3 regions of the Paeniglutamicibacter kerguelensis genome follow, and region 3 is predicted to be linked to each of the others. Evidence: riboswitches for the same ligand, from Rfam matches in the RefSeq annotation. Region 3 holds a riboswitch; each other region holds the start of a gene.
What was found. A riboswitch is a leader RNA that binds a small molecule or an ion and turns the genes downstream of it on or off. The one in region 3 is predicted to bind S-adenosylmethionine.
Positions count from the first base shown of each region.

Region 1 (3,465 bases), 120 kb from region 3:
TCGCGAACCCAAAGGACGGGGACACGAACCGGGTTGCATAGGTCTGGAACGAACCGGCGACGGGGATCTTCGCCGACATCTCACCGAGCGACTGCATCAGCAGGAACACCATCAGGCCGACCAGAGCGTAGGCAACGAGTGCTCCGCCGGGTCCTGCCTGTGAGATCGTGCCTCCGGAGGCGACGAACAGGCCGGTGCCGATGGCGCCGCCGATGGCGATCATCTGTAGGTGGCGGCTGCTTAGCCCGCGCTTTAGTTCATTGTCGGGTTTCCCGGTGTCGGTGCCGACCCGGGCCTCGCCCACGGTTCCACGTTGAACCGGCGATTCGTTTTCAATTGTCACGGAAGTTCTGCTCATGGGTGTCATGCAACACCACCGGAGGCAATTGAAGCGACTTTGCTCACAGGGAGGCGGCGCGGTCGAGCCGTTGCGCGAGAGGTGTCTGATTTGTCACACGCCGCGCATTCCCGGAGCGCTCCGGCTGCTTCCGGGGAATTTCGGGGGGGTGGACTATACAGAGAGTCACGCAAAGTTGCCAATCCGAAGGCGTGAGCCACAGATGGTCGAATGGATAACCTGGTTCTCGTTCGCTTCGAGGCACAGTGTTGCTTATGCATTGATGGCTTCCCGGCTGGTGGTCTATCTGGATCAAGACCATGCCACAGTCTTTGATCTGGGCCCGCTAGGCCCGGAAACGTCGGTCGGAGATACCGTCTGATTGCTCCGATTCGACGAAACGACACTGACTATTATGACGGGCGTACGTCACAAAATGAGAATCGGATGGTGCTGGAGCGCCTCGGCGGCGCCTCTGCTCTGGTGGCGCATCGGAAAGCATGTGTTATAAGGGGTGGTGTCCGAACATATGCGGCGCCGGCCGCACATGCGCAAGGAGGGGGCCACCCGCCTGATTGGCGGGTGGCCCCCTCGAGCGGACGCTGCCTACGTCTAGTCGGCGGTGATCAGTTCGACGGTGACCGGCGTGGGGTTCGCGATGATGTCGAAGACCGGGCAATGGTCGTCGACGGCTGCCTGCAGCTCCTCGTAGCGTTCGCGGGTTTCGGGGCCGGACAGTTTCACCTTGAGTCGGACGCCGCCGAAGCCCGGACGGACCGTTTCATCGATTCCGAAGAGCCCGCGCACATCGAGGTCTGCCTCCGCATCGATGTCCAGTGAATCGATCTTGAGCCCCAGCTGGTGTGCGTACAGGCGGTAAACGACCACCTGGCAGGAAATCAACGCTCCAAGCGCGTACTCGGCGGGGCTTGCCGCGGCGTCGTCCCCGGCCAGCCCGACGGGTTCGTCGACCAGGAAGCTGTGCTTGCCGGCGGTGACTTCGGTGGCCACCGAGCCGACAGCGATCCCGTTGGTCTTGAACGTCAACGAGGCGCTCGCGGTGTTTGCCGCGATGCGCTCGCCCCAGGCGTTTCCGGCCGCATTGAGCTTCTGGGCACGCAGGATGTCGGGGGTGGTTTCGAGCAGGGTTTCGGACATGGGAAATAGATCCTTCCGTGGTGGCGCGTGCCAATCACGACGCCATACTTACGCCGATCCGGTTGGACGGCGTCGAATCTTCACCTGGAGCACCCCGCTATGACGAAGGGGGTTGCCGTCCAACCGACCAGGGTCGTGAATGGTTGGAACTCGTGATTCTGTTGACAAGTGTGCCGGGGTCGCTGCGGGGGAGACAAGCAAATGCTTCACGCAGCGTCATGAAACGGGGAGGCTCCCGCATCCAAAACGGTAGCGCCGCCGCTTAGGCCCCGGAGACAAAAATGAAGGGGATGAGCAGCAAAAACGGAATCAATGTCAGGATCCACATGATGGTGCCGACCCAGCCCGTCACCTTGCCGACCGTCGCGGCGGTGTTCAGCTGCTCGGCCTCTTTCGCCTTCTTGATGGCAATGATGCCCAGGACGATACCGACCAGCGGGATCACCAGGGAGAGGATGCCGAGGATCATCGAGGTCTGCGCAAGCTGCTGGCCGCGCATTGGTTCCGGGTACTGTGTCATGTTTCCTCCAACGCGATAGCTGTGGTTGCCGGACTCCACATGGCGGAACATCCGGTCGACTTGAGCCTATCTGAGCCCAACTGCATACGGCGTAAGTTCCCATGTCGGCACCGGTGAAATGACCACAGGTGCACTTGTGGTTCCGAATGCGCCAACCGTGCTTCATGAAGATTCCGATCCTTGTCGGATACTTTGCCCACGGACGGCAAAGCCACGAGCGCCCGGCGGGCGATCACTCGAACCAGCTTCAAACCCGACCAGTGCAGCAATCGGAATCGGGGAAAACCGAAACCGTTCCGGGTGGCGATCGGGAATCAGGCAAGACACAAAAATGGCGGTCCACCCAAGATGAACTGGCCCCCGAAAGTTGGACTCGGTAAGCAAGAGTCTACGCAGCGAGTGCCTGGGCCCGATATTCCATCGGGCTCAGGCACTCGAGCGTTAACGAGATGCGCTCGGTGTTGTACCAGCGGATGTAGTCCTTCAGGTCGGTGGTGAACGCCTCGATGCCGGCGTGCTCGTGGTGGTGGAACATTTCTTCCTTCAGGTGCCCGAAGAAGTTCTCCATCACCGCGTTGTCCAGGCAGTTGCCCTTGCGCGACATGGACTGGGCCATCCCGGCGTCGCTGAGGAGCTTCTGCCAGCTGGAGTGCTGGTACTGGAATCCCTGGTCCGAGTGCACCATCGGGGCCTCGCCGGCGGCCAGGGTCTCGATGGCCCCGATGAGTGATTGGTTGGTGAAGGCGACGGTCGGCGACTCCGAAACCGAGTAGGAAACGATCGAACGGTCAAAGAGGTCCATGACGGGCGAGAGGTAGACCTTGCGGTCCGCGACCTTGAACTCGGTCACGTCGGTCACCCACTTCAGGTTCGGCGCCGCGGTGTCGAACTCGCGCTTGAGCTTGTTCTCGGCGATCTTGCCGACCTGGCCCTTGTAGGAGGAGTAGCGGCGGCGGCTGCGGACCTTGCAGGCCAGATTCTCCTGGCGCATCAGTTTCAGCACGGTCTTGCGGGCCACGTGCCGTCCGTCGCGGGCCAGGGTGGCGTGGATGCGCCGGTGCCCGTAGCGGCCCTTGGCCTCGGTGAAGATCTCGTGGATCCGGGTGCGGAGGTCCGCGTGCCGGTCATGGGTCTTGAGTGCTGCCTGGCGGTGGAAGAACGTGGAACGGGGCAGCCCTGCCGCGGCCAGGAGCAGGGGCAGGGGGTGGGATGCCTTGAGGGCGATCACCGCGCTGATCTTCAGCGCGGTGGGTGGTTCCTCAAGGCCCGCACTTTTTTTAGGTAGGCGTTCTCGGCCTGCAGGCGCTGGTTCTCGCGGCGCAGCTTCTCGAGCTCTGTGAGTTCGGTCGGCTCGGGACTGGATGCCGCCCTCGGTCGGCCCTTGGGCTTGGGGCGCAGTCCGTCCTCGCCCTGTTCCCGGTATATTTTCGCCCAGTTGCGGACCTGGGCC
Region 1 covers NZ_JAGIOF010000001.1:3,363,708-3,367,172, reverse strand. Annotated here, with positions in the region: gene JOF47_RS15355 (amino acid permease) at 1-358, opposite strand, end outside; gene JOF47_RS15350 (OsmC family protein) at 950-1,495, opposite strand; SAM riboswitch class IV at 1,535-1,653, opposite strand; gene JOF47_RS15345 (DUF4190 domain-containing protein) at 1,758-2,015, opposite strand; gene JOF47_RS15340 (IS3 family transposase) at 2,404-3,243, opposite strand; gene JOF47_RS21990 (helix-turn-helix domain-containing protein) at 3,255-3,465, opposite strand, start outside.
Region 1: linked by a shared signal. The riboswitch ahead of JOF47_RS15350 (OsmC family protein) and the one ahead of JOF47_RS14815 (cobalamin-independent methionine synthase II family protein) in region 3 are both predicted to bind S-adenosylmethionine.

Region 2 (3,465 bases), on a different contig from region 3:
TGATGCGCCCGGGCACCTCCCCGCCGGCGGCCCGGCGAATTGACTCGCGGGCCACCTCAAGCATCGGCGCGCTCAGGTCCACCAGCGTCGTGGAGCGCCGGCCGGCAACATGCAAAAGCGCCGTGGCCCTGGCCGTCCCCACCGCCACCTCGAGCAGCGGGCCATCGCCCGCACCGAGGGCCCGCGCGGCGAAGGCAGCGTATTGGTCGGGGCGGGTCCCCCAGAAGACCCTGTTGTAGGTCGGGGAACCAAGCATGGCGTCATAGGCCTTGGCCCGGCGTGCATAGAACCCGGGGTCCCCAAAGAAGGTTTCGCTCATCCCACCATCGTGCGGCCGGGCGTGGAGGTTGCGCTAGTGCGTGGGGGCGGCGGCATGGCGCCGCAGCAAGGCGGTGTCGACCTCGAGCATCTGCCCGTTGCGCATGATGGGTGTCTTGCGTCCCGGAACCAGTGCGTCGAGGGTCAGCCTGATCAGGGTTCCATGGGCCACCACGACGATGCGCTTGCCCTCGTGACGCTCCAGCAGCTCGCAGAGTGCCCGGATGCCGCGTGCGGCCACGGCTTCCTCGGGCTCGGCCGAGCGCAGCAAGATGTCGATTTCCTCGCGCGGCAGGTCGTAGACCACGCGGCCCTCGGCGTTTCCGTAGTGGCGCTCCCGGAGCCCGTCCATTTTTTCGGTCAGGGCCAGGCCCAGGTTTTGCCCGATGAGTTCCGCGGTTTCAACTGCGCGGCCAAGCGTCGACGACGCAAGGACATCCCAACACGAGCCGTCCAATTCCTGGCCGGCAGCATGGGCCTGTTCGCGCCCCGCATCGTTCAACGGAATGTCCGTTTGGCCCTGAAGACGGCCTTCGGCATTCCAGGCTGTTTCCCCGTGACGGACCAAAACCAACGTTGCACTCATGCCCACAAGCCTAGCCCGGCAAAATCCCGGCCATGGAGGCGGTGCAGATTCTTCGATTTTCGTCTCAACATACGCAACCTAAGCTCACATTCTTTGGCTGTCGGGCGATTTCTTGCCACAATGGAGCAAAACCCCATCCCGAGCGGCCGAGAGATCTGGTTCCATGACGCCGCAGCAACCTTCCACACTCCGGTGGACAAGGTGCTACCGCCAGAAACGATGGAGAGCGCGTAAGCAATCTTCGGTGCTGAACCCCTGAGGGGACCCCATGCGGGCCCCGTCCCGGGGCGCCCAGCGCCGCATTGACCCGGGAGAAGCACCACCCCAAGCCCCACAGGCGGGGGCCGTCCGCACCCCGGATGGCCGTTGCCACATACGCAAGGAGTCAGCCACCCTCATGGCCGAACATCAATTTGGATTCCGCACGCGCGCACTGCATGCCGGCGGCACCCCGGATGCCGAGCACGGTTCCCGTGCCGTGCCGATCTACCAGACCACGTCATTTGTCTTCAAGGACTCCGACGATGCCGCGAACCTCTTTGCCCTGCAGAAGTACGGCAACATCTACTCGCGCATCGGCAACCCGACCGTTGCGGCCTTCGAGGAACGCATCGCCTCGCTCGAGGGCGGCATCGGCGCCGTCGCCACCGGCTCCGGCATGGCAGCCGAGTTCATCACCTTCGCGGCTCTGGCCGGCGCGGGCGACCACATTGTTGCGTCCTCCAAGCTCTACGGCGGAACCATCACCCAGCTCGACGTGACCCTGCGCCGCTTCGGTGTCGAGACGACGTTCGTCGACTCCACCGATCCGGCCGAATTCGCCGCGGCCATCCGCGAGAACACCAAGGCCGTCTACACCGAGGTCGTGGCCAACCCCTCGGGCGACATCGCCGACCTCAAGGGCCTGGCCGAGGTCGCCCACGCCGCCGGCCTGCCGCTGGTCGTGGACTCCACGCTGACTCCCCCGTACCTGCTGCGCCCCATCGAGCACGGCGCCGACATCGTGATCCACTCGGCCACCAAGTTCCTCGGCGGGCACGGCACCACCCTCGGCGGCGTCGTCGTGGAAGCCGGCACCTTCAACTGGGGCAACGGCAGGTTCCCGTCGATGACCGAACCCGTCGCGTCCTACGGCAACGTCTCCTGGTGGGACAACTTCGGCGAGTACGGCTTCCTGACCAAGCTGCGCAGCGAACAGTTGCGTGACATCGGACCGGCGCTTCCGGCGCAGTCCGCGTTCCAGCTCCTGCAGGGCGTCGAGACACTGCCGCAGCGCATGGATTCGCACCTTTCCAACGCCAAGGCCGTGGCCGAATGGCTGGAAAACGACCCGCGCATTTCCTACGTGAACTACGCCGGCCTGCCGTCCCACCCGCACCACGAGCGCGCCAAGGAACTGCTGCCGCTGGGTGTCGGCTCGGTCTTCAGCTTCGGCATCAACGGCGGCCGCGCCGCGGGCACTGCCTTCATCGAAGCGCTGCAGCTTGCCAGCCACCTGGCCAACATCGGCGATGTGCGCACCCTGGTGCTGCACCCGGCCTCCACCACCCACCAGCAGCTCACCGCTGACCAGCTGGTCGCGGCGGGTGTACCGGAGGACCTGATCCGTTTCTCCGTGGGACTCGAGGACCTCGAAGACATCCTCTGGGACCTGGACCAGGCCTTGACCGCCTCGCAGCAGGTGCTGAACGCACCGGCCGAGGAAGTCTACGACGGGGCCGCATGCTCCATCGAAGCAGCACGCGCCGCAGCCACGACGGGAGCCAAGTAATGACCGCCACCGATATCCGCACCTGGGTCGGCCCGAACGCCGCCGAACGCCTGGACATCCTGCGGAACACGAAGTCGATTGCGATCGTCGGAGCTTCCAACAAGCCCTCGCGCGCCTCCTACTTCGTCGCGACCTACCTGCTGTCGAGCTCCAAGTACAAGGTCTATTTCGTGAACCCGGTGCTCGACGAGATCCTGGGCCAGCCCGTCTACAAGTCGCTCGCCGACCTGCCGGAGACCCCGGACATGGTCGAGGTCTTCCGCAAGCACGACGACCTGCCCGGTGTGCTTGACGAGTCGATCGCCGTCGGCGCGAAGACCCTGTGGCTGCAGCTCGGTTCCTGGCACGAGGAAGTCGCGGCCAAGGCCGAGGCCAACGGCCTGGACGTGGTCATGGACCGCTGCGTGAAGATCGAGCACGCCCGCTTCCACGGCGGCCTGCGCCTGGCCGGATTCAACACCGGCGTCATTTCCTCCAAGCGCCAGCTTCTGGCCTAGGCCGTTTGGCTTTGCCCTCGGGTGTTCACCGTTTGTGGTGAACACCCGAGGGTTTTTTATGCCCCGGTAAGCCCCGGAAGATCCTCGCGGGCCATCATGGTGGTGAGGTGCCACAACCTGCGGTCGCTCCCATCGGCGGAGTTTCGCAGGCTTTCCCGCTTGATTTCTCCAACGACGTCCATGATCCGGTTCTCAAGGACCTTCACCTCATCGGCATTGAGCATCAGGTTTGAAAGGTCAAGTACTCCCCGCATATCCGGCTCACTCCCGGTTGCATACGCATTGCCCCAGTC
Region 2 covers NZ_JAGIOF010000004.1:349,795-353,259, forward strand. Annotated here, with positions in the region: gene JOF47_RS20925 (class I SAM-dependent methyltransferase) at 1-319, opposite strand, end outside; gene JOF47_RS20930 (histidine phosphatase family protein) at 353-904, opposite strand; SAM riboswitch class I at 1,035-1,130, shown strand; gene JOF47_RS20935 (O-acetylhomoserine aminocarboxypropyltransferase/cysteine synthase family protein) at 1,302-2,675, shown strand; gene JOF47_RS20940 (CoA-binding protein) at 2,675-3,172, shown strand; gene JOF47_RS20945 (ArsR/SmtB family transcription factor) at 3,229-3,465, opposite strand, start outside.
Region 2: linked by a shared signal. The riboswitch ahead of JOF47_RS20935 (O-acetylhomoserine aminocarboxypropyltransferase/cysteine synthase family protein) and the one ahead of JOF47_RS14815 (cobalamin-independent methionine synthase II family protein) in region 3 are both predicted to bind S-adenosylmethionine.

Region 3 (3,465 bases):
GATCCTCGAGTTCCAGCACCGGGCAAAGGCCTACCCGCACCTTGGTGTTGCCGGCTAGCCGAATGAACATGTGGAAGCCGCCGCACGCTGGTGCATGCGGCGGCTTCCACAAATGACTCGGATGGCGGGATCAGGCGATGATCTCGGCACCCTTCCACAGGCGCTTGGTGGCCAGTGCGGCGCCGGCACCCAGCGCTTCGAGCTTGGCCATGGCGATCTGCGGGTGGACGCGGCCGCCCAGGCCGCAGTCGGTGGACGCGATCACGTTCTCGCGGCCGACCAGGTTCGCGAAGCGCTCGATGCGGTCGGCGACCAGCTCCGGGTGCTCGACCACGTTCGTGGCGTGCGAGACGACGCCGGGTATCAGGATCTTTCCCTCGGGCAGCGCGCGGTCCTCCCAGATGCGCCATTCGTGCTCGTGGCGCACGTTGCCGGCCTCGAAAGAGACCATGCCGGCGTTGATGCGCAGCACCGGGTCGAGGATGTCGGCGAATGGGATGTCCGTGGTGTGCGGGCCGTGCCAGGAACCCCAGCACACGTGCAGCCGGATCCGCTCGGCCGGGAGCCCGCGCAGCGCGTGGTTGGTTGCCTCCACGCGCAGCTCGAGGAACTTCAGGTAGTCCTCGAGGCTCGGCTCCGGGTTGACCTGGTCCCAGGACTCGGCCAACGACGGGTCGTCGATCTGCAGGACCAGCCCGGCATCGAGGATCGCCTTGTACTCCTCGCGCATGGCATCCGCGGCGGCAAAGAGGTATTCCTCGTCGCTGGTGTAGAAGTCGTTGGCCAACCGCGCGCAGGAAGCGGGGGAAAGCGCCGCGAGGAAGCCCTCCTCGGTGCCCGTCGCCGCCATGGCGGTTTTCAGGTTCTTGATGTCCGATGCCACCAGGTCGTGCCCGGTGTAGGTCAGCGGTGCGACGACCTTTGGCTGCGTGGTGGCCTTGCGGTGGGCCAGGATGCCGGAGGTCGGATCCGCGTACGCCTCGGCGAAGGCCTCTCGATCGCGGCGGTCCGGGAACGAGGTGAGCACAACGTTGCCGGGGGTGGAGCGCTTGACCGCGGTCTCGGCCCAGCGGTCGACGGTGGTTTCCTCCAGCCCGCCGAGGCGGGCGAAGGAATAGTTCCACCAGGCGCCGAAATCGACGGCGGAGGACATGGTGTGCCCGAATTCGCCGTCGTTGGGGATGTCGATGCCCAGCTTGCGCTGCTTGGCGACGATGCCGGTGACCGATGCCTCGAGGAGTTCGTGGAATTCGGGGGTGATTCCGCCGCGTTGCTTGGCCTCGTTGGCGGCCAGCAGCTCATCGGTTCGCGGCAACGAGCCGGCGTGGGTGGTACGGATATGGCTGTTGTTGGAGGACATGGGTGATTGCCTACTTTCCATCGAACCTGGCAGTAGCACCGTTACCGTTTCAGAAGCCTCGTCGGCGGGTTAGGTTGCTGCGGCTTCATCGATCCAGGTCTCTCGGCCGCTCCGGATGGTTACGTATCAATACCTATCACGGAACTGTTTTCTGCCGTCCTTCGGCGCATTAGTGTGACGTGGGCCAAGCCTTGATCCACGGACGTGCCTTCGGCCCCGTGCCCGAACCTCGCCGGAAGCTAGTTGCCGGGGCGGGGGAGGAACCGGTATCGATGCTCTTGCCCGCCTTCTGCCAGGCGGTGACGGACACGGTTCCCCCGTCGATGATGTCCAGGTCGACCGTCGCCTTCTGGCGCAGGGTTCCCGCGTACGGGGCCAACAACATGCTGCCCACGCGGGTATCGCCCGCAGCCGCCATCGCATTCCATCCCATGAAAGCTTCTGCGCTCTCCCCTGGGGCGAGCATGACCCGGGTGATGCCCGGGTCGTCGGTCATGAACGAGCCGCCGTGGACCACCAGGACATCGATCACCCACCCGTCGACGTTGTCGAAAGAGACATCGGGGTAGGACTCCAGCACGCAGGGTTTTGACCCGTTGTTGGTCAAGCTGAATCCCATGCCGCGGTGGCCGGTCGCGGCATCGGGTTCCGATAGGGAAATGGTGGCGTCCTTGCCGTCGCACCAGTTTTTTCCAGCGGGCTGCGTGGCATATGACACGCTTGGCGAACCAATGGGATCAGGTTCCGGGGAAGCAGGCGGGGCGACTGTCGGCGGTTCGACGGCGCCCTGGGCCGTGGTTTCCCGTTGGGCCTGTGGGATGGCGATAACCAAGGCGCCGGCCGCGAGCACGGCCGGAACTGCGACAAGAAGTCTCGGCACGCTGAACGAGGTACGTTGCCGGCTACCGGGTTGCCGTTGTTTGGCGATGAAGGCACCGGCCAACACCGGAACCCACCCCCAGAAGATTCCCCAGTATCCTGCCGACAACAGATCCGATTCCACGCCCTGGAAAAGCCACGCCAGACGTGGCGGCGGCCAAGTCGCAATGATTTCCCCTGCTGACGAAAGCACTGTCGTGGCGAAGGAGGCAATGACAACGCACATCCACGTCGCGAAGAACCTGAGTCGCCGTTGCGCGGGATTCAGGGCATCCAGCGGGCCGATGAACAACAAGGCGCCGGCCGTGAAGAGCATCAGCGTGAGCGTCGAAAGCACGGGAATGAATACGGGCCAGATGTCCGCTGTGCGCCACGTGGCAAGCGCTATCGTCTCCGGGAACAGCAGCTGCACGAAGGGCACCGGGAGGAACGTTGGGCGTGTAATCAGCCAGCCATTGAGCAAGCCGCTCAGTAGCCAGCCAAGCCCCGCGAATCCAGCGATCCACGCGCTGCCGGCAGTCAGGCCTTTGTAGTTGCTCATGCTGGAAAGCCTAACTGACCTGCAAATGTCCTTGGATTCGGGACCTTTTCGGGGTGATGGAATTGCTGGACCTGCATAATGGAGCCCACGGGGGTACATCCTGTCCCGCGCACCGATTCAGTTCGAGGAGTACATTTTGAGCACGCTCTTTTCGGAGAGTTTCCTTGACCGCCCCCGGCGTGAGCTCAGCCCCGGCGCCGTTTGGGTACCCGACTGGCTCACCCTGGCTGAACAACGCTGGCTTGTGGATAGGTTCCATGAGTGGGGGCGGGGGCCCGTGCCGCCACGCGCCGCCAAGATAGGGTCAGGTGAAATGTCGGTCCAGACGGTATGCCTGGGCTGGCATTGGCAGCCGTACGCCTATTCCCGTGAAGCAACCGACGTCAACGGCAACCGGGTGCTCGAGTTCCCCGATTGGATGGTCAGGCTGGGTCGCAAAGCGATCCTTGAAGCGACAAATGACCCCTTGGCCGCGGCGAACTACACGCCCGACACAGCCTTGGTGAACTACTACTCGGATGATTCCAAAATGGGAATGCACCAAGACCGGGACGAGCAGTCGACCCAGCCGGTGGTCTCGATCTCCATCGGGGACACCTGCCAATTCAGATTCGGCAACACCCTCAACCGAAACAAGCCATACGAAGACATCGCGTTGGCGTCAGGGGACCTGTTTGTCTTCGGA
Region 3 covers NZ_JAGIOF010000001.1:3,241,272-3,244,736, reverse strand. Annotated here, with positions in the region: gene JOF47_RS14820 (N(5)-(carboxyethyl)ornithine synthase) at 1-58, shown strand, start outside; gene JOF47_RS14815 (cobalamin-independent methionine synthase II family protein) at 131-1,360, opposite strand; SAM riboswitch class I at 1,375-1,482, opposite strand; gene JOF47_RS14810 (DUF4232 domain-containing protein) at 1,530-2,780, opposite strand; gene JOF47_RS14805 (alpha-ketoglutarate-dependent dioxygenase AlkB family protein) at 2,917-3,465, shown strand, end outside.